Regions from separate parts of the Glycomyces tarimensis genome, predicted to be linked through region 2. Evidence: riboswitches for the same ligand, from Rfam matches in the RefSeq annotation. Region 2 holds a riboswitch; the other holds the start of a gene.

Region 1 (10,407 bases), on a different contig from region 2:
CGTTCGGAGTGTGCTGGGCTTGAACTTCGCCGGCGTCGGCGAGTATGCCGCGCGGGCGAAGCGACTGCACCCCTCCAGCCCGAAGCTCTATGTGCGGGCCCAGAGCGGGTACGCGGCGACGGCCGCCTCGATCCTGTGGGCGAGTCTCGAACTCGAGGTGCGGCTGCTGTGGATTCCCGCGGTGCTCGCCGTCTTCTGGGGCTACCAGGCGTGGGCCGGCCGGAGGGTGCTCACCGACCGGTCCGAGTGCCGTCAGGACCCCGAGCTGCCGCCGAAGACCAAGGCGATGTTGAAGAACGCTTGAGTTCCACCCGGCTCACTCGACGGCGCGGCGGTGCTTGAGCTGGTCCACCAGCCACACGTCGACGATATCGGTGACCACCGACATGACGGTCTCGTCGGCGTCCTCGAGCGGCTCGCCGTCGGTGCGGCCGATGACCACGTACATCAGGTAGTGCCCGTAGGTGTTGTAGCCGACCATGGTCGGCGCACGGCCGAGCTCGGACCCCGCGCCGTCGGTGCGCAGAGCCGCGAAGCCGCCTTCGAGGCCCTCTTCGATGGCCGCGCGCAGCTGCTCGGCCTCGTCGGCGTCACCGAGGTTGAGGACGCCGGCGGTGGCCGCGTACTCGCCGTCCGGGTTCACGATGGTGGCGCGCACGGTCTGGGTGCAGTCGGAGTCGGCCAGGATCTCGGCGAGCTCGTCGAGACCCGCCTCGACGCAGTCGGCGAGCTCCTCGGTCTCCAGGACCTCGTACGGCCCGGCCGCACCGGCCGGTGTGAAAGCGGCTGATCCGAACAGCTCGGCGACCGAGGTCGGCTCGGGGTCGGTCGCCCGGTTCGCGATCGGGTCGACGACGTCCGGCGCGTCGGCCGAGGAGTCCGCGTCGGGCTGCGCCTGCTCGCTCGCGGCGGCGGTCGCACGCGGGGCCTGCGGGGCGGTCTCGCCCTCGCGCAGGACGATGAACGCACCCGCGCCGCAGGCGGCGACGACGGCCAGGCCGCTGACCACCGCGAGCGCGATGAGCCACCAGCGGGTGCGTCGGCGTGCGCGCTGGGCGGCGCGGCGGAGCGGCCGGGAGGCATGGATGCGCTCCAGGTGCTCCTCCATCTCCTCCTCGGCGGAGCGCCGCGAGGACGAGCGCGGCAGCGCCATCTCCTCGGGACTGAGCCGCATCGTCGGCGCGGTCACCTGAGCGCGACTGAGCTTGTCAGTCGGGTCGAGATCCGCATCCGTGTCGAACTCATGCCCCTGCTCGCGCTGCGGGACCCCGAAGGGGGACGGGCCGTATGCCATGACACGGAGCATAGACCCAGTGCCCTCCTTTGCCGGTCATTGTTCCCCCCTGCGGAGTAGGCGGGGCGCGTCGGCGCACCACCGAACGGAACGCGAGACTCCTTCAGCATCTGGCGTCACACGGGTGCGGTGTGTGCCGTGGCCGACCCCGCCCCGAGATCCGGGGTGACGCGGCATGGGGGAGGAGCGACAATACATGCGTGTCCGAGCAGCCAGAGCACTACTTCAGCGAGCGGCCCGCCGTCGACGACCGCGAGCGCACCGTCACCTTCGAGCTCGACGGAGTGAACTACGAGCTGACCGCCTCGACCGGGGTCTTCTCCGGCAACCGGCTCGACCCGGGGACGAGCGTGCTGCTCAACAAGGTCGTACCGCCCGAGTCAGCCGGGACGTTCCTCGACCTGGGCTGCGGTTACGGGCCGATCAGCGCGGTGCTGGCGCAGCGGGACGACGCCGAGGTGTGGGCGGTGGACGTGAACCGGCGTGCCCTCGAGCTGGCGCGGCGCAACACCGAGCGGCTGCCGGGCACGGTGCGCGTGGCGACGCCCGAGGAGGTGCCGGCGGAGGTCGCGTTCGACGAGATCTGGTCGAATCCGCCGATCAAGGTGGGCAAGGAGGCGCTCCACGAGCTGCTGGAGACGTGGCTGCCGCGCCTGAGGGAGGGCGGCGTGGCATGGCTCGTCGTCTCGAAGCACCTGGGCGCGGACTCGCTGGCGCGCTGGCTGAGCGAGCAGGGCTGGACGGTCGGCAAGCACGCCAGCGCCAAGGGCTACCGCGTCCTGAGAGTCGACCGCGCCCGGTAGGCATGGTGGCGTTCACCACCTACGCTGGTGGCGCCCACGGTATTCGACACCGCCCTCCTGGAAGGACCGACCATGACCACCCCGCATTCCTCGGCCGCCGCGATCGAAGTCCATTTGACGCTTGAGGAGATGGCGTTCGGCTGCGAGCGGGAGGTGGACTTCGACGCGCCCGGCGACTGCGTCAACTGCGAGGGCTCGGGCCGTGACGATGGCCAGGTCTGCATGTACTGCGACGGCACGGGGACCATGGTGGTGACTCGCAGCGCGACGGTCGACCTTCCGGCGGGATTGGGCGAGGGCGAGGTCGTCCACGTCGACCCCGGCGGCAGCGACCCTGGCCTCGTCCTCCTCGTCCACCAGCGGCGCCACCCGGTGTTCGAACGCGACGGGCTCGATCTGCGCACCACGGTGAGCGTCGAACCGTTCCTGCTGGAGCGCGGCGGGGCCGTCGATGTGGAGACGCTCGACGGCGAGGTCCTGGTCGATATCGAACCCGGCGAGGAGGCGGGTGCGGTGCTGCGCGTCGAGGGACAGGGCATGCCCTCGCGCGAGCGCCCGGAACAGCGCGGCGACCTGCTGGTGCGGATCGACGCCGAGACGCCGGCGACGCCCGAGCAGCGCGAAGTGCGCCGGTCCGGGACGAAGGCCATCATCGGCGGACTGGCGCTCATGCTCGTCGGCGCGGCCGTCATCGTCGGCGCCCTGGTCTGGCGCTCGGGGCAGACCGTATGCGAGCCGAGCGCGACGGTCCTGTGCCTTCGCGACGGCGTCGAGGTCACCGCCGAGGAGCAGGAGGGCGAACTCAACGCCTTCGCGATCGGCTGGACGATCCCGGGGATCGTCGTCGCGGGCGTGGGCGCGTTCATCGTCACCAGGGGCTTTCGGACCCAGTGGGAGGCCGAGCCGCCGATCCAGAGCGGCTCCGACTGACCACATGCTGCGACGGCCCTTGCCATCGCAGCGCACGATGACGTACCGTGATCGACGTAAGCGAATACACCCACGGGAGTCCGATGCATCGGGCTGAGAGGGGACTGCGTAGTCCCGACCGTCGAACCTGACCCAGATCATGCTGGCGCAGGGAGAAGGAGATATGAACGCTACTCGTCTACCGCGATTGCACGTCATCACCGACACTCGCGAGGGTGCCACCCCGATCGCCGTCATCGCCGCCGCGCTCGAGGCCGGCGCCCGCCTCGTCCAGATCCGGCCCGAGGACCACTACAGCGACCGCGCCGCCTTCGACCTGGCCACCGCCCTCGCCGAGCTGTGCGACGAGCAGGGCGCGATGTGCCTGGTCAACGACCGCGTCCACATCGCTCAGGCCGTCGGCGCCGACGGCGTCCACCTCGGCGCCGACGACCTCCCCCTCGACGTCGCCCGCCGCATCCTCCCCGACACCGCGATCATCGGCGGCACCTGCCGCGAACCCGAGGCCGCCCGCGCCGCGCGCCGCGCCGGCGCCACCTACCTCGGTGTCGGCCCGGTATGGACCAGCGACACCAAGACCGGCCTGCCCCAGGCGATCGGCCTCGACGGGCTCGCCGCCGTCTGCGAGGCCGTCGACCTCCCCGTGATCGCCATCGGCGGCATCACCGCCGAACGCGCCGCGGACTGCCGCCGGGCCGGAGCCCACGGCGTCGCGGCAGTCGGGGCGATCTCCACCTGCGACAACCCCAAACGAGCCACCGCCGAACTCCTCGAGGCAGTGGGCGAGTGATGCGACTCGCCGTCGTCGGCGCCGGGTCCATCGGACTCGCCATCGCATGGCGAGCCGCCCAGCGCGGTGCCGACACCACCGTCTACGACCCCGACCCCGGCTCCGGCGCCTCCCGGGTCGCCGCCGGCATGCTCGCCGCCGTCACCGAGGCCCAATTCGGCGAGGAGGAACTCCTCCCGTTCATGGCCGCCTCCGCCGACGCCTGGCCCGCGTTCGCCCGCGAACTCGAACGAGCATCCGGCATGCCGACCGGCTACCGGGACGTCCCGACGCTCATGGTCGGACTCGAAGACGCCGACCGGGCCGAGATCCGGCGCCAGACCCAGATCTACAGCGCGACCGACCGCGAATTCGAGACCTTGGGCGGCCGCGCCTCCCGCGAGGTGGAACCGCTGCTCAGCCACCGGACCCGCGGAGGCGTACTCGTCCCCGGCGACCACGCCGCCGAGCCCCGCGCCGTCCACGCGGCCCTCACCGCCGCCGCCGAGAACGCCGGCGTCCGATTCCGGGCCGAACGCGTCGAGGACCTCGCCGCGCTGGACGCCGACCAGGTGGTCCTCGCCGCCGGATGCGGCTCCTCCCACTTCGGGTTGCCGATCCGGCCCGTCCGCGGCGCCGTCCTGCGACTGCTCGCCTCCGAAGGACAACCGATGCCGCGCACCACCGTTCGCGGGTGGGTGCGGGGCCATCCGGTTTACATTGTGACTAGGGCATCCGGAGAGGTCGTCATCGGCGCCACCAGCGACGAACGGGGCTTCGACCGGCTGACGGGAACCGCCGGGGCGGTTCACGATCTGCTCCGCCGGGCCATCGATCTGGTCCCGGAGGTGGCCGAATACCACCTCGACGAGGTCACGGTCGGATTCCGGCCGACGGCCCCGGACAACCTGCCGCTCATCGGCCGCATCGACGAGCGCACCGTCGCCGCCACCGGCCACTACCGGCACGGCATAGCGCTCATCCCGGCGACCGCGGCGAGCGCCTCCGCCCTGGCCCTGGGGGACGAAGTCGAGGCGCCGAAGGCGTTCGACCCGCAGCGATTCGAGGGGAGCCCATGAACATCGAACTCAACGGCGAAGCGCGCGAAGGCCTCGCCACGGTGACCGACGCCGTCCGCGCCGCGCTCGGCAAGCCCGACGCCGCGCTCGGGCGCGGCACCGCCGTCGCCGTCAACGGCGAAGTGGTCCCGCGCTCCGAATGGGACCGCCCGCTCCTCGACGGCGACGCCGTCGAAGTCCTCACCGCCACACAAGGAGGGTGACCCATGGAAAAACTCCAGATAGCCGACAAGACCTTCGGCTCGCGCCTGATCCTCGGCACCGGCGGCGCCGCCAACCACACCCAGCTCGCCGAGGCCATCGCGGCGTCCGGGACCGAGCTGGTCACCGTCGCCCTCCGCCGCGTCGACCCCTCCGCCCAAGGCTCCATCGCGGATCTCCTCGAGCGCAGCGGCGTCGACCTCCTGCCCAACACCGCCGGATGCTTCACCGCCGAACAGGCCGTCCGCACCGCCCACCTCGCCCGCGAGGCATTCGGCACCGACTGGATCAAACTCGAGGTCATCGGCGACGAGGACTCCCTCCTGCCCGACCCCGTCGAACTGCTCGACGCCGCCGAGACCCTCGTCGCCGACGGCTTCACGGTCCTGCCCTACACCAACGATGACCCCATCCTGGCCCGCCACCTCGAACAAGCCGGATGCGCCGCCGTCATGCCCCTGGCCGCCCCCATCGGCACCGGTCTCGGCATCCGCAACCCGCACAACCTCGCCCTCATCTGCGAACGGGCCACCGTGCCGGTCATCTGCGACGCCGGCATCGGCACCGCCTCCGACGCCGCCCAGGCCATGGAGCTCGGCTGCGCCGCCGTCCTGCTCGCCACCGCCGTCACCCGCGCCGCCGACCCCGTCCTCATGGCCAGGGCCATGCGCGACGCCGTGGGCGCCGGCCGCGCCGCCCGCCTCGCCGGACGCATCCCCAAACGCCACCTCGCACAGGCCTCCACCAGCTTCGAAGGGATGGCGAACCTCTGATGCGACCGCCGATAGCGCTCACCGTCGCCGGCTCCGACTCCGGAGGCTGCGCCGGCATACAGGCCGACCTGCGGACGTTCGCGGCCCACAGCGTGCACGGCACCAGCGTCATCACCGCGATCACCGCCCAGAACACCCTCGGCGTCACCGCGATCACCGCCCAGAACACCCTCGGCGTCACCGCCGCCGCACCCGTCGGCACCGAAATGCTCGAAGCCCAGCTCGACGCCGTCCTCGCCGACTTCGAGGTCGCCGCCGTCAAGACCGGGATGCTCGCCGACCTGCCCACACTCGTCATCGTCGGCGCCGCCGCCAGAGCCGGCCGGCTGCCGAACCTCGTGATCGACCCGGTCCTCGTCACCACCACCGGCGACGGCCTCTTCACCGGCGACCCCGGCGCCTACCTCGACGCGTTCGGCGACGCGCCCGCGCTCCTGACCCCGAACGTCCCCGAAGCCGAGACGCTCACCGAATCCACCATCCGCGACCTCGACGACGCCCGCGAGGCCGCCCGCACCCTCGCCGAGTCCGGTCCCTGCCCGGTGCTCGTCACCGGCGGCCACCTGGACGGCGACACCTCCGTGGACGTCCTCTACGACGGCAGCGACTTCACCGAGTACGCCGCACCGCGCATCGACACCAACAACACCCACGGCACCGGCTGCACCTTCTCCGCCGCGATCGCCGCCAACCTCGCCCGCGGCCTCGACCTGTTCGACGCCATCGGCGAGGCCAAGAAGTACCTGACCGGCGCGCTGGCCGCATCCGCGACCTGGCGCCTCGGGAGGGGACCGGGACCAGCCGACCACCTCTGGTGGCTCGACCACCAGGACCACCACGGGTGGTCCACCATCAGCGAATAAGGAGCGAGCATGGCATCCACCGCCAGGAAGAAGATCTACGCAGAGGGCCCGCGCCCCGACATCCGCGTCCCGTTCGCCGAGGTCGAGCTCAGCGGCGGCGAGGACCCCGTGCGGCTCTACGACACCTCCGGCCCCGGCTCCGACCCCGAGGTCGGCCTGCCGGGCCTGCGCAAAGCCTGGATCGACGAACGCGGTCTCGACGCCAAGTGCAACACCCAGCTGCACTACGCCAAGCAGGGGATCATCACCCCCGAGATGTCCTTCGTCGCCATCCGCGAAGGCCTCGCCCCCGAGTTCGTGCGCGACGAGATCGCCGCCGGCCGGGCCATCCTCCCGGCCAACGTCAACCACCCCGAGACCGAGCCGATGATCATCGGCAAGAACTTCCTCACCAAGATCAACGCCAACATCGGGACCTCCGCCGTCTCGGACTCGATCGCCGCCGAGGTCGAGAAGCTCACCTGGGCCGTCAAATGGGGCGCCGACACGGTCATGGACCTGTCCACCGGCAAGCATATCCACGAGACCCGCGAGCACATCGTCCGCAACTCCCCGGTCCCCATCGGCACCGTCCCCCTCTACCAGGCCCTCGAGAAGGTGAACGGCGACCCGGTCGAACTCAACTGGGACGTCTACCGCGAGACCATCATCGAGCAGGCCGAGCAGGGCGTCGACTACATGACCGTCCACGCGGGAGTCCTGCTGCGCTACGTCCCGCTCGCCGCGGACCGCGTCACCGGGATCGTCTCGCGCGGCGGCTCCATCATGGCCGCCTGGTGCCTCGCCCACCACGAGGAGAGCTTCCTCTACACGCACTTCCGGGAGCTGTGCGAGATCTTCGCGAAGTACGACATCGCCTTCTCCCTCGGCGACGGCCTGCGCCCCGGCTCCATCGCCGACGCCAACGACGAGGCCCAGTTCGCGGAGCTGCGGACGCTCGGCGAGCTCACCGAGATCGCCTGGGAGTACGACGTCCAGGTCATGATCGAAGGCCCCGGCCACGTCCCCATGCACAAGATCAAGGAGAACGTCGACCTCCAGCAGGAGCTCTGCGGCGAGGCCCCGTTCTACACCCTCGGCCCGCTCACCACCGACATCGCGCCCGCCTACGACCACATCACCTCCGCGATCGGCGCGGCCATGATCGGCTGGTTCGGCACCGCGATGCTCTGCTACGTCACCCCCAAGGAGCACCTCGGCCTGCCGAACCGCGACGACGTCAAGGAAGGCGTGATCGCCTACAAGATCGCCGCCCACGCCGCCGACCTCGCCAAGGGCCACCCCTCGGCGCAGGCCTGGGACGACGCCCTCTCCAAGGCCAGGTTCGAGTTCCGCTGGGAGGACCAGTTCAACCTCTCGCTCGACCCGGGCCGGGCCCGCGAGTACCACGACGAGACCCTCCCGGCCGAGCCCGCCAAGACCGCGCACTTCTGCTCCATGTGCGGTCCCAAGTTCTGCTCCATGAAGATCAGCCAGGAGCTGAAGGACTACGCCCAGCAGGGCATGTTCGCGAAGAGCGAGGAGTTCGTGGAGTCCGGCGGCAAGGTGTACCTGCCCGTCGTCGACGCCGATTAACGGCTCACGGGCTTCGCCGTGAGGGCCGGACAGCAGGCCGGACGGCGCTGTATCCGAGGTCACGGCGGCCGCCTTCGAGGTGGCCGCCGGGGCCGCGTAAAATGAGAAGCTGTTGTTCGAGTGCGCTCGTCACGAGGCACTGTCCAACGAATCCCGCACCGAAGAACCGGAAGGTTCCGCGGGATTCAGGCGGCTCCGCGGTATCTCCACGGGGTTCGTTCCACACCGACAACGAAAGCTAGGTAAACCTGTGCGCACGTACAGCCCTAAGCCGGACGACATCGACCGGCAGTGGCTCGTGATCGACGCGGACGACGTGGTGTTGGGTCGTCTCGCGACACACGCGGCCCAACTGCTCCGAGGCAAGCACAAGCCCACGTTCGCTCCGAACGCCGACGTCGGCGATTACGTCATCGTGATCAACGCCGAGAAGGTCGTCCTCACGCGGAACAAGCTGCTCCAGAAGAAGGCCTACACGCACTCCGGGTACCCCGGTGGCCTCAGGGAGAAGACCTACGCGGAGATGATGGAGAAGGCTCCGAAGAAGGTCGTCGAGAAGGCCGTGCTCGGCATGCTCCCGAAGACCAAGCTCGGTCGCGCCATGTACAAGAAGCTGAAGGTGTACACCGGCCCCGGCCACCCGCACGCCGCCCAGCAGCCGAAGCCGTACGAGATCAAGAAGATCGCGCAGTAGGCGCGGCGAGGAGCAATTCACTCATGACCGAAGAGAACCAGGTCCCCGAGACCACTGAGACCGAGGCCGCTGCGGCCCCCGAGGCCGTCGCCGAGGCACCCGCCGAGGCTCCCGAGCCCGTCGCCGAGGCTCCCGTCGAGGTTCCGGCCGATGTCGCCGCGGCACCGACCGTGCCCAGCGTCCCGGCCGTCCCGTCCGACCGCGCCATCCAGACCGTCGGCCGTCGCAAGCGCGCCATCGCCCGCGTCCGCCTGGTCCCGGGCTCCGGCAAGTACGTCGTCAACGGCAAGAGCCTCGAGGACTACTTCCCGAGCAAGGTCCACCAGCAGACCGTCGCCGAGCCGTTCGTCACCGTCGAGGCGGGCGACAACTTCGACGTCCTCGTCAACATCACCGGCGGCGGCGCCACCGGCCAGGCCGGCGCGCTCCGCCTGGGCATCGCCCGCGCCCTGGTCGAGGTCGACCCGAACATGCGCCCGGCCCTCAAGGCCGCCGGCTTCCTGACCCGCGACGCCCGCGAGAAGGAAAGCAAGAAGTACGGCCTCAAGAAGGCCCGCAAGGCGCCGCAGTACTCGAAGCGCTAGCACGGGTTCCCCCGTCGAAGGGGACGCGCTAGTCTGCACATGCAACGGGGCTGCCGAGGTCATCCTCGGCAGCCCCCGTTTTCTGTCATATCCTGATCGTCCGCGCCAATGTACGGCTCGCAAGCTCTGCCATGAGGGGTACTCACCGTGTCACGACTGTTCGGCACCGACGGCGTCCGGGGGCGGGCCAACGCCGACCTCACGCCTGAATTGGCGCTCCGACTCAACATCGCCGCCGTCCGAGTGCTCGGCTCCGCCGAGCGCCGGCCCACCGTCGTCATCGGCCGCGACCCCCGCGCCTCCGGCGAGATGCTCGAGGCCGCCTCCGCGGCGGGCCTGGCCGCCGCCGGAGCGAAGGTGTTCGACCTCGGCGTCCTGCCGACCCCCGCCGTCGCGCACCTCACCGCCGTCACCGGCGCCGACTTCGGCGTGATGATCTCGGCCTCGCACAACCCCATGCCCGACAACGGCATCAAGTTCTTCGCGGCCGGCGGCCGCAAGCTCCCCGACGAGACCGAGGACGCCATCGAGCGCGCCATGGCCGAGCCCGCGCCGCTCCCGCAGGGCGCCGACGTCGGCCGCATCGCCCGCTCCGTCGACCCCGTCGACACCTACATCGAGCACCTCGTCTCGGTCTGCCCCCACCCCTTGGCGGGCCTCAAGGTCGTCGTCGACCCCGCCAACGGCGCCGCCACCGTCGCGGCCCCCGAGGCCCTGCGCCGCGCCGGCGCCGAGGTCATCGCGATCAACGCCGAACCCAACGGGCTCAACATCAACGAAGACTGCGGCTCGACCCACATCGACGGGCTGCGCGCCGCCGTCCTCGAACACGGTGCGGACGT
Region 2 (10,407 bases):
TGGCCGAGCGGTCGGGAGCGCACGATGTCGGCGGGCTCCTCGACATGGTGTTTCGCACCGGCGAGGACCAGGTCTTCCTTCGTCGGGAAGTAGTTGAACACTGTCGCCTTGGAGACCTCGGCGGCCTCCGCGATCTCGGCTACGGAGACGTTGTCGTAGCCCTTCTCCTCGAAGAGCGTCAGGGCCTTCTCCATCAGCAGGACCCGGGTGGCCTGCTTCTTGCGTTCCCGCAGGCTGAGCTGTTCCTTCACTCTTTCAGTGTACCAGATCGAAAATTTTACCGCAACTAAACTTGTACTCGGTCTATTTTATCGCTATGGTGGGTGGCATGCCAGAGACCAATCCACCCGATCCGGCCGACACCCCGGCCGCGCCCGGCGGCCTGATACGGCTGCTGCGCGACTACCTCCGGCCGCACCGCCGGGCACTCGCCCTCGCCGTCGTCTTCCAACTGGTCCAGACACTCGCGATGCTGTACCTGCCGACGCTGAACGCCGACCTGGTCGACCACGGCGTCGTCGTCGGCGACACCGACTACGTGCTCAGTCACGGCGCGATCATGCTCGGGGTGACCTTCCTGCAGGTCGTCGCCGCCGGCCTCGCCGTGTTCTTCGGCGCCAGGGTCGCCATGGCGCTCGGGCGCGACCTGCGCGAGGCCGTCTTCGGACGCGTGCAGCGGTTCGCCAACCGCGAGTTCGACCGCTTCGGCGCGCCCTCGCTGATCACCCGCACCACCAACGACGTCCAGCAGATTCAAGTGCTGCTGCTCATGACGCTCACGATGCTGCTGGCCGCGCCGGTCATGGGCGTCGGCGGGCTCGTGCTCGCCCTCGGCCAGGACGTGCCGCTGTCGGCCACGCTGCTGGTGGCCATCCCGATCACGGTGGCGGCCATGGGCGCCATCATTCGCGCGATGATCCCCTCGGCGAAGGCCATGCAGGAACGCATCGACTCGGTCAACCAGGTCATGCGCGAGCACATCACCGGCATCCGCGTCATCCGGGCCTTCGTCCGCGACGAGCACGAGCAGGCACGGTTCGCCGAGGCCAACGGCGATCTGATGAGCGTCTCGCTCCGGGTCGGGCGCGTCCAGGCCTTCTTCGGCGCCACGGCGATGCTCATCTCCAACCTCACCGCGATCGCGGTCGTGTGGTTCGGAGCCGCGCGCATCGCCGACGGCTCGATGCAGGTGGGCTCGCTCATCGCCTACCTGAGCTACGTCTCCCAGATCCTCATGGCCGTCATGATGTCAATGGGCGTGTTCATGATGGCACCGCGCGCCAAGGTCGCCGCGGGCCGCATCGGCGAGGTCCTCGCCACCGAGCCGAGCATCGCCGAGCCGGCCCGGCCGGTCACCGAGCCGCCGGGCCGCGGCGAGCTCGACGTCGAGAACGCGACCTTCCGCTACGACGGCGCGGAGGAACCGGTGCTGCGCGGGGTCGACCTCGTCGCCAGACCGGGGCAGACCACCGCCGTCATCGGCTCCACCGGCACCGGGAAGACCACCCTGCTCAACCTCGTCCCGCGGCTGTTCGACGTCGAGTCCGGCTCGGTGCGGATCGACGGCGTCGACGTGCGGAACTTGAGCCGCGCGCACATCGCCTCCACGGTCGCCCTGGTCCCCCAGCGAGCCCATCTGTTCTCCGGCACCGTGGCGTCGAACCTGCGATACGGGCATCCCGACGCCGACGACGCCGAGCTGTGGCGGGCCCTGGAGATCGCGCAGGCCGCGGACTTCGTGCGCGCCATGCCCGATGAGCTCGACACGGCGATCGGCCAGGGCGGCACCACGGTCTCCGGGGGTCAGCGCCAGCGCCTGGCGATCGCCCGGGCTCTGGTGGCGCGCCCCAAGATCTACCTCTTCGACGATTCCTTCTCCGCGCTGGACACCGCTACGGACGCGGCGCTGCGTCAGGCCCTCGCCGCCGAGATCGCCGACGCCGCGCTCGTGATCGTGGCGCAGCGCGTCTCGACCGTCCGCCACGCGGATCGGATCGTCGTCCTCGACGCCGGACGCGTGGCCGGGGTCGGCACCCATGACGAACTGCTGCGGACCAGCCCGGTCTACGCCGAGATCGCCGGCTCGCAGCACACCCTCCAGGAGGCATTGTGAGCATGATGGGAGCGGGCCGCGATCCGGCGGCCAAGCCCGAGGACTTCCGCGGCACCGTCGCACGGATCGTCGGCGCCATGCGCGAGGACCGCCTCCGCATGATCGCGATCGTCGTCTTCGCCGTCTGCAGCGTCGCCGGGATGGTCGTCGTCCCGGCGCTGCTGGGCGAGGCCACCGACGAGGTGCTGCGGGGCGTGCGCGAGGGCGAGGTCGACTACGGCGCGCTCGGTCGCCTGCTGGGCTTCACCGCGGTGCTGTCAGCGGTCTCGTGGCTGATCACGGTCGCCATGGGGCGCACGATTGCCCGGGTCGCGCAGCGCATGGCGTTCAATCTGCGGGCGGCCTCGGACGAGAAGGTGGCGCGGCTGCCGTTGCGCTACTTCGACAGCCGCCCGCGCGGCGAGGTGCTCTCCAGGGTCACCAACGACATCGACAACCTCACCCAGACGGTCCAGCAGGTGTTCCAGCGGATCCTCTTCAGTCTGCTCATGCTGCTGGGCGTGCCGATCATGATGCTCACGATCTCGCCGCTGCTCACGGTCATCGTGGTGCTGACCGTGCCACTCACACTCTGGGGCGCCAAGGTGATCGGCAAACGGTCGCAGCCGAAGTTCGCCCGCCAGTGGGCGGCCACGGGCGAGCTCAACAGCCATGTCGAGGAGATGATCACCGGCCACCAGATCGTCACGGTCTTCGGTCGGCAGGCTGAGTCGGCCGAGACGTTCAAGCGGCACAACGACGAGGTCTACGACTCCAGTACCGGGGCCCAGTTCCTGGCGGGCCTCATCGCTCCCGCGATGGCGTTCCTGGGTTCGGTCACCTACGTGCTGGTGGCGGTCGTCGGCGGCCTGCGCGTGGCGTCCGGCGCGATGACGATCGGCGAGATCCAGGCGTTCATCCAGTACACGATGCAGTTCGCGAGCCCGGTGAACCAACTGGCGGCCATGGCCGGGCAGATCCAGTCGGCCGTCGCCTCGGCGGAGCGGGTCTTCGAGATGCTCGACGCCGAGGAGCAGCGACCGGGCCCGGTCGCCGATTCATCATCGTCCGCATTGGACACGGTGCGGGGCCGGGTTGTCTTCGAGGACGTCTCGTTCCGCTACCTGCCGGATGAGCCGCTGATCGAGCACCTGTCGCTCGGGGCCGAGCCGGGCCAGACGATCGCGATCGTCGGCCCGACCGGAGCCGGGAAGACGACGCTGGTGAACCTCCTGATGCGGTTCTACGACCTCGACTCGGGACGCATCACCGTGGACGGCGTGGACGTCGCCGAGGTCGAGCGCGAGCGGCTGCGCCGGCGCATCGGCATGGTCCTGCAGGACACCTGGCTGTTCAGCGGCACCATCGCCGAGAACATCGCGTACGGGAGGCCGGAGGCCACCCGGGAGGAGGTGGTGTCGGCGGCCCGGGCGGCGCGCGCCGATCATTTCATCCGGACGCTGCCGGACGGCTACGACACGGTGCTCGACGCGGACGAGGGCAGCCTGAGCGCGGGCGAGCGCCAGCTCGTCACCATCGCGCGTGCCTTCTTGATCGACCCTGCCATCCTGATTCTCGACGAGGCCACGAGCTCGGTCGACACCCGCACCGAGATGCTGGTGCAGCAGGGCATGGTCGCCCTGCGTCAGGGCCGCACGAGTTTCGTGATCGCCCACCGCCTCTCCACGATCCGCGACGCCGACGTCATCGTCGTCATGGAACGAGGCCGGGTCGTCGAGCAGGGCGGACACGAGGAGCTCTTGGCGGCGGACGGCGCCTACGCGCGCCTGTATGCGGCGCAGTTCGCCCAGCCGCTCGTGGATGAGGCGGAGGAGGTCGGCGTGGCGTAGAGGAAACGTGCGTTCAGGGAAACCAGGGAAACCAGGCAGGCCCGAGCCGTCGAAGCGGCCTCTCGACGACGGCTCGGGCCTGCCGTCAATCGAGGGGCCTTGTTCCCTGCGCCAGAGCTCCCGGCGAACATCGCTCGTATATCGCTTGCCGCCGCCTCCCGCGCGTGAGGTGATCGCGCGATGACCGAGCCGTGGCTCACCGTCGAGGAGATCAGCGCCGCGCGGGAGCGCTTCATATCGGCGCTGCCCGACTGGCGCCTTCGGGCCGCCTATGCCGTCGGCGCGATCGACTCCGAAGGGGCCGTCGAATTCGCGCGAGTCAACGACGGCGAGCATCCGCTGCCCGCCGTGGTGCTCGCGACCGTCTGCGGCTACCGCGGCGAGACCGGCGCCTACCCGATGGACAGGACGGGTCTCGAGCGGGCGATCGAGCTGCTGGCTCCGGCAGCGGCGTGCACCGCCTGCCAGCACCCGAACCTGTGGGCGTGGCGCGAGCTCCTCCCCCGGCTGGACGGCGGCCTCAAGGCCGCGGCGGTGTTCGTGTCCGAGTGGCACGACGAGTCGGGCGACGACCCGTTCGTGACGGCGCTGCGAACCGCGCTCGGCCGATGGCGCGGCCCGACCGAGCGCCCGCTACATGAGCATCTCGAAGGTGCCGTAGGCGAGACTGAGCGCCACCGCCGCCGCCGAGGTGGCGGTCGCGGCGGCCACGACGAGCCAGTCTCCCGGGCGCATGCGTTGGATCCGAGCGTTCGTCCGGGGGATCTCGGAGTCGAAGCCGCGGGCGTCCATCGCCTCGGCGAGGCGGCCCGCTCGCCGGATCGCGCCCACCAGGAGCGTGAACATCGTCGAGGCGAACAGTCGAAGGCGCCTGATCGGATTCCTGCCGCCTTCCATGCCGCGGGCCCGGCGGGCCGTGATGATCTGCCGCCATTCGGCGCCGAGCAGCGGCAGCATCCGCAGGGCCGCCAGGGAGCCGATGGTGAACCGCGGCGAGGCCCGCAGCTGCTGGGTGAGAGCATCGGCGAGGTCGGTCGGGTCGGTCGTCGCGAAGCCGAGGACACCTGCCGTTGCGGCCACGCACACCCGCAGCCCCAGCGCCACCCCGTCGATCAAAGCGTCGGACGCGATGTCCAACGGCCCCACGGACAACAGGATCGTCCCGGTCCGCTCGGCGGCGAAGACCGTGTTGACCACGGCCACCGTCCCGGCCGCGAACCAGAGCCACTTCAGGCGGCGCGCCAGCGACCGCAGCCGGATGCCGGTGAAGGGCGTGACGGCGGCCAGGGCCGCCAGCAGCAGCACCGGCGTGAGCCAGTCAGCCGCGATGAGCGCGGTCGTGGAGACGGCGGCGACCGCCGCGAGCTTCGCCACGGGGTTCGCGCGGGCGATCGGCGCCTCGGGGCCGCAGACCGGTGCCAGGGTCAGCATCGGCTCGTCTCCGAGTGGATGCGGCCGTCCTTGAGCACGATCTCGCGGGTCGCCAGCGCGGCGGCGAAGTCGCGGTCGTGCGTGACGGTCATGACGGCGGTGCCGTCGTCGCGGATGTCGGCGGTGAGGTCGACCAGCTCGCCCCACGTGCGGCGGTCCTGGCCGAATGTCGGCTCGTCGAGCAGGAGCACTTCCGGCGCGGCGGCCAGCGCCCCGGCGACGGACAGGCGGCGGGCTTCGCCGCCGGAGAGGGTGTGCGGGTTTGCCTCGGCCAGGTGGTCGAGGCGGAGTCGTTCGAGCAGTTCGGACACGCGGGCGTCGATCCTGTCCTGCGACCACTTGGCGGCGCGGGGCGCGAATGCGAGCTCGGCGCGGACGGTCGCGGTGACGAATTGGTGCTCGGGGTCCTGGAAGACCGAACCGACGCGGGTCGCGAGCCGGTGCGCGGGCAGGCGATGCAGCGGCCAGGCCTCACCGGGCACGGTCACCTTGCCGCGTGTGGGCCTGGCGAGGCCCCCCGCGAGGAGCGCCAGTGTGGATTTGCCGGAGCCGTTCGGGCCCGTGACGGCGAGGAGCTCGCCGGAGCGCAGCGCGAAGTCGGCGCCGTCGAGCGCGGGCCGGTCGGCGCCCGGGTAGGTGAGCGTGAGGGATTCGCCGCGGAGTCGCTCCTCCCCCGGTGCCGCACCCGGATGGGCCGGGAGCGGGACGCCGGGCATCCACACGCCTTGTGCCGCCAAGGTTTCCCCGTGCTCGGCGAAGACCGCTTCGGCGGGGCCGTCGGCGAGCAGGGTGCCGCGAGGGCCGAGCGCGATGACGCGGTCGACCAGGTTCAGGATGTCGGCCACGCGGTGTTCGACGACGATGAACGTCGCCGCGGTGTCGGCCAGAGCGGACTTGAGGGCCTCGCGGATCGCTTCGGCGCCTTCGGGGTCGAGGTTCGCGGTCGGTTCGTCGAGCAGGAGCAGCTCGGGCCGTCGGGCCAGGACGCCGGCGAGGGCGAGGCGCTGCTGCTCGCCGCCGGAGAGGGCGTCAGTGGGGTGTGAGGCGGGGTAAGGGAATCCGACCGTCTCCAGGGTCGCGTGGACACGGGGCCAGATCTCGTCCCTCGGCACGGCCTGGTTCTCGAGCCCGAAGGCGACGTCGTCACCGCTGCGGGCCATGACGAGTTGGGTCTCGGGGTCTTGGAAGAGGATGCCGACGCGGCCGCGCCGGGCGGCCGCGTCCTCGCCGTCGAGCAGGACTTCGCCTCGCCGCTCACCGGAGTCGGTGGTGAGCAGCCCGGCGAGCGCGGCGAGCAGCGTGGACTTGCCCGAGCCGGAGGGGCCGAGCAGCAGGACCCGCTCTCCCGGCTCGATGCGCAGGTCGACGTCGGCGACGGCCGGGGCGCGCCGTCCGGCGTGCCGCCAGGAGAAGCCGCGGAACTCGACGGAGATCATCGCTTCGTCAGATTCGCCGCCGGTCGCGTCCGGCCGGGAACCGGTCGAGGACGCCGGTGGGGAGCATGGCCTTGGTCAGAGCGAGGGAGCCGAGTCCGGCCACGATCGCGCCCGAGAGGGTGGCGATGGCGATGAACGGCAGGCGGAAGGTGAGCCAGTCGGTCTCGGGGTACCAGACGAAGGCGTCGAACACGGTGGCCGCGCAGGCGGCGAGGGCGCCGGCGAAGACGGCGGTCCCGGTGCCGAAGCGGCGGTACCGGCCGGAGGCGAAGGCCAGTTCCCCGGCGAGGCCTTGCGCCAGACCCTGGTAGACGGCGAGGATGCCCCAGAAGGAGCCGAGCAGCGCGGAGACCACCGCGGCGAGGCCTTCGGTGAAGAGCGCGGCACCGGGACGTCGGACGATGAGCGGCGCGAGCACGGCCGGGATGAGCCAGACCCCGTAGAGGATCGCCCGCGCGGGCGGATAGAACGCGAAGGGCGCCTCGAGGGCGGCCCACAGGAGGTTCCAGGCCCAGAAGATGACGCCGAAGGCGACGGCGATGGCCGCGCAGGTGACGATGTCGAGGGTGCGCCAGCGCGCGGAGGACGCGAGCGGCGGGCTGTCGTTGGTCGGCATGGGCGTTGCCTTTCAAGGATGCATGGACACGACGCGACAGCGGCAGACGACTTCCTACGCCGGTATTACCCGGATCAGGTGTGAGGGTCTGCGGTCGGTTCCGCACTCTCAGCCGAATCGGCTCCCCTGTCAGCTTCGACGTTAACACCCCGCGTACGCCCGACCGCTCGGCTGGACGGTGCGGTGGCGCGGGACGCCTCGTCCAGTACATTGTCACGCGTGACGACAGAGCGGGATTGGGAACTGGTCCGGCGGGTCGTGGCCGCGCTGCCCGAAGGCACCTGGACCTCGTACGGCGATCTGGCCGAACTGATCGGCACCGGTCCGAGGCAGGTCGGGGCGTTCATGCGCGACGACGGCGACGTCGAGCGCGCCTACCGGGTCTTGACCGCGAGCGGCAAGGTCTCCGAGGGTTTCCGCTGGTCGGACGGGCGCAGTGGCCGCGACGTGCCGGAACTGCTCCGCGAGGACGGGGTCAAGGTCAGCGCCGGAGGCGTGGCCGATCGGCAGCAGCGCATGTACGTCTACGACCTCAGGCTGCTGGCGATGGAGATCGACGACTGAGCCGGGCCCTAGTGCAGGCTCCGGTCGGGCGCGGTCAGTCGCCAGGCGCTGAAGGGCACGGTCAGTCCCGCCCGGCTGGGCGCGCAGCAGTACGGGCCGGCCTGGACGGTCAGGCCCGGATCGAGGGGCGCGAGCCGCACGAGCCGCCACGGCTCCTGCTCGACTCGGGCGCGGACGATCACCGCGTCGGCCATCCGGGTGGCCCGCATCGTCACTTCCCTTCCGGCCCAGTCGGGCACCGGGCTGACCGACCAGTCGGAGCGGCCGTTCGTCACCACCGCGCCGAGCTGCGGGGCGCCGTCGACGAACTCCACGCCGGCCTTGATCCAGTGTTCGTCGCCGACGCGGACCATGAGGCCGGCCTGGTCGAACTGGGCCTCGAACGCGGCGGTGAAGGCCACTTCGACGGCGTGCTCACGATCCCACTCCTCGAGGAGCGCGTGCTCGCCGTCGTGGACGAAGCCGTAGCAGGTGTGCCGCCAGGCGTCGCTGCCCTCGGCCGCGGTGACCATGAGGCGGCCGTCCCGCTCAGCGGCCGTGACCGGCAGGTTCGTCCACGACCCGGATTTCCATGGCACTTCGATGTCCATCCGTCGCAGCCTACTGTCGTCACCGGCCGTCATATGAATGCGGTACAACGGTGGGCATGGCAGGAACCGGAAGCACCGCGGGAGACGCGACGAGGGACGAGGCCGAGCGACTGCTGCGGTCGCTGGCGGGCGAGGGCGCGCGGCTGCGCGAGGACCAGTGGCGGGCCATCGAGGCGCTCACCGACGCCTCGGGGCGCAGGGTGCTGCTGGTGCAGCGCACGGGTTTCGGGAAGTCGGCGGTGTATTTCGTGGCCACGGCGCTGCTGCGCCGCCGCGGCATGGGCCCGACGGTGATCGTCTCGCCGCTGCTCGCTTTGATGCGCAACCAGATCGAGGCCGCCCAGCGCGCGGGCATCCGGGCGCGGACGATCAACTCGGCGAACCTGGAGGACTGGGACGCCATCAGCGAGGCCATCGCCGCCGACGAGGTCGACGTGCTGCTCATCAGCCCCGAGAGGCTGAACAATCCGTCGTTCCGCGACCATCAGCTGCCGAAGCTGGCCGCCGGGTGCGGGATGCTCGTGGTGGACGAGGCGCACTGCATCTCCGACTGGGGCCACGACTTCAGGCCCGACTACCGGCGCATAGCCACCTTCATCGACGGCCTGCCCGAGTCGGTCCCGGTGCTGGCCACCACGGCGACGGCGAACGCGCGCGTGAGCGCCGACGTGGCGGAGCAGTTGGACCGGGCGGGCGCGGAGACGCTGGTGCTGCGCGGGAACCTGGACCGAGCGTCGCTGCGTCTGTCGGTGGTCGACCTGCCGGACAACGCACACCGCATGGCCTGGCTCGACGAGCGCCTCCCCGAGATCACCGGTTCGGGGATCATCTACACGCTCACCGTGGCCGCCGCCGAGGAGGTCAGCGAGTACCTGTCCGGCCGCGGGCACGCCGTGGCCTCCTACACCGGCCGCACCGACAACGCCGAGCGGCTCGAACGCGAGGAGGCGCTGCTGGGCAACGAACTCAAAGCGCTCGTGGCCACCAGCGCGCTCGGCATGGGCTTCGACAAGCCCGATCTCGGCTTCGTCGTCCACCTCGGCGCGCCGTCGTCGCCGGTGGCCTACTACCAGCAGATCGGCCGTGCCGGGCGTGCGTGCGACCGCGCCGAGGTGGTGCTCATGCCCGGCAGCGAGGACCGGGCGATCTGGGAGTACTTCGGGTCGCTGTCGTTCCCGTCCGAGGAGGCGGTGCGCCAGACACTGCGGGCGTTGGAGGCCGAGGGCCGACCGCTCTCGACGGCGGCGCTGGAGACGCGCGTCGACCTGCGCCGCACGAGGCTGGAGATGATGCTCAAGGTCCTCGACGTGGACGGCGCGGTCCGCCGCGTCAAGGGCGGCTGGGAGGCCACCGGCCGTGACTGGGTCTATGACGCCGAGCGCTACGCGAAGGTCTCGGCCACGCGGGAGCACGAGCAGCGGCGGATGCTCGCCTACGAGGCCACGACGGAGTGCCGGCTCGAGTTCCTGCGGCGCGAACTGGACGACCCCGAGGCCGCGCCGTGCGGCCGGTGCGACAACTGCACCGGCGAGCGGATCGAGGCCGGCGTATCGGCGGCGGTCGTGGACAGTGCCGCAGCGGCCCTGTCTCGTCCCGGCGTGGTCTTCGAGGCGAAGCGGATGTGGCCCACGGGGATGCAGGCGGTCGGGATCGATCTGAAGGGCCGGATTCCGGCCGAGGAGGGCGCCGAGCCGGGGCGGGCGCTGGCCAGGCTCTCGGACATCGGTTGGGGCGGGCCGCTGCGGGAGCTGCTGTCCGACGGCGCCGACCGCGAGGTCCCCGACGACGTGTTCGGGGCCGTGGTGAAGGTTCTGGCGGCCTGGGAGTG

What was found. A riboswitch is a leader RNA that binds a small molecule or an ion and turns the genes downstream of it on or off. The one in region 2 is predicted to bind thiamine pyrophosphate.
Region 1: linked by a shared signal. The riboswitch ahead of thiE (thiamine phosphate synthase) and the one ahead of ACYVK3_RS13670 (ECF transporter S component) in region 2 are both predicted to bind thiamine pyrophosphate.

What each region holds. Positions count from the first base shown of each region.
Region 1 covers NZ_BAAHCB010000001.1:286,591-296,997, reverse strand. The annotation lists gene ACYVK3_RS01415 (hypothetical protein) at 1-23, shown strand, start outside; gene ACYVK3_RS01410 (hypothetical protein) at 11-304, shown strand; gene ACYVK3_RS01405 (hypothetical protein) at 317-1,294, opposite strand; gene ACYVK3_RS01400 (class I SAM-dependent methyltransferase) at 1,495-2,097, shown strand; gene ACYVK3_RS01395 (DnaJ C-terminal domain-containing protein) at 2,170-3,027, shown strand; TPP riboswitch at 3,090-3,200, shown strand; gene thiE (thiamine phosphate synthase) at 3,191-3,817, shown strand; gene thiO (glycine oxidase ThiO) at 3,817-4,875, shown strand; gene thiS (sulfur carrier protein ThiS) at 4,872-5,078, shown strand; gene ACYVK3_RS01375 (thiazole synthase) at 5,082-5,849, shown strand; gene thiD (bifunctional hydroxymethylpyrimidine kinase/phosphomethylpyrimidine kinase) at 5,849-6,712, shown strand; gene thiC (phosphomethylpyrimidine synthase ThiC) at 6,722-8,287, shown strand; gene rplM (50S ribosomal protein L13) at 8,538-8,981, shown strand; gene rpsI (30S ribosomal protein S9) at 9,005-9,565, shown strand; gene glmM (phosphoglucosamine mutase) at 9,713-10,407, shown strand, end outside.
Region 2 covers NZ_BAAHCB010000018.1:11,969-22,375, reverse strand. The annotation lists gene ACYVK3_RS13695 (TetR/AcrR family transcriptional regulator) at 1-251, opposite strand, end outside; gene ACYVK3_RS13690 (ABC transporter ATP-binding protein) at 329-2,113, shown strand; gene ACYVK3_RS13685 (ABC transporter ATP-binding protein) at 2,119-3,942, shown strand; gene ACYVK3_RS13680 (energy-coupling factor transporter transmembrane component T family protein) at 4,576-5,373, opposite strand; gene ACYVK3_RS13675 (ABC transporter ATP-binding protein) at 5,367-6,809, opposite strand; gene ACYVK3_RS13670 (ECF transporter S component) at 6,817-7,425, opposite strand; TPP riboswitch at 7,460-7,563, opposite strand; gene ACYVK3_RS13665 (MGMT family protein) at 7,645-7,989, shown strand; gene ACYVK3_RS13660 (DUF1349 domain-containing protein) at 7,998-8,579, opposite strand; gene ACYVK3_RS13655 (DEAD/DEAH box helicase) at 8,636-10,407, shown strand, end outside.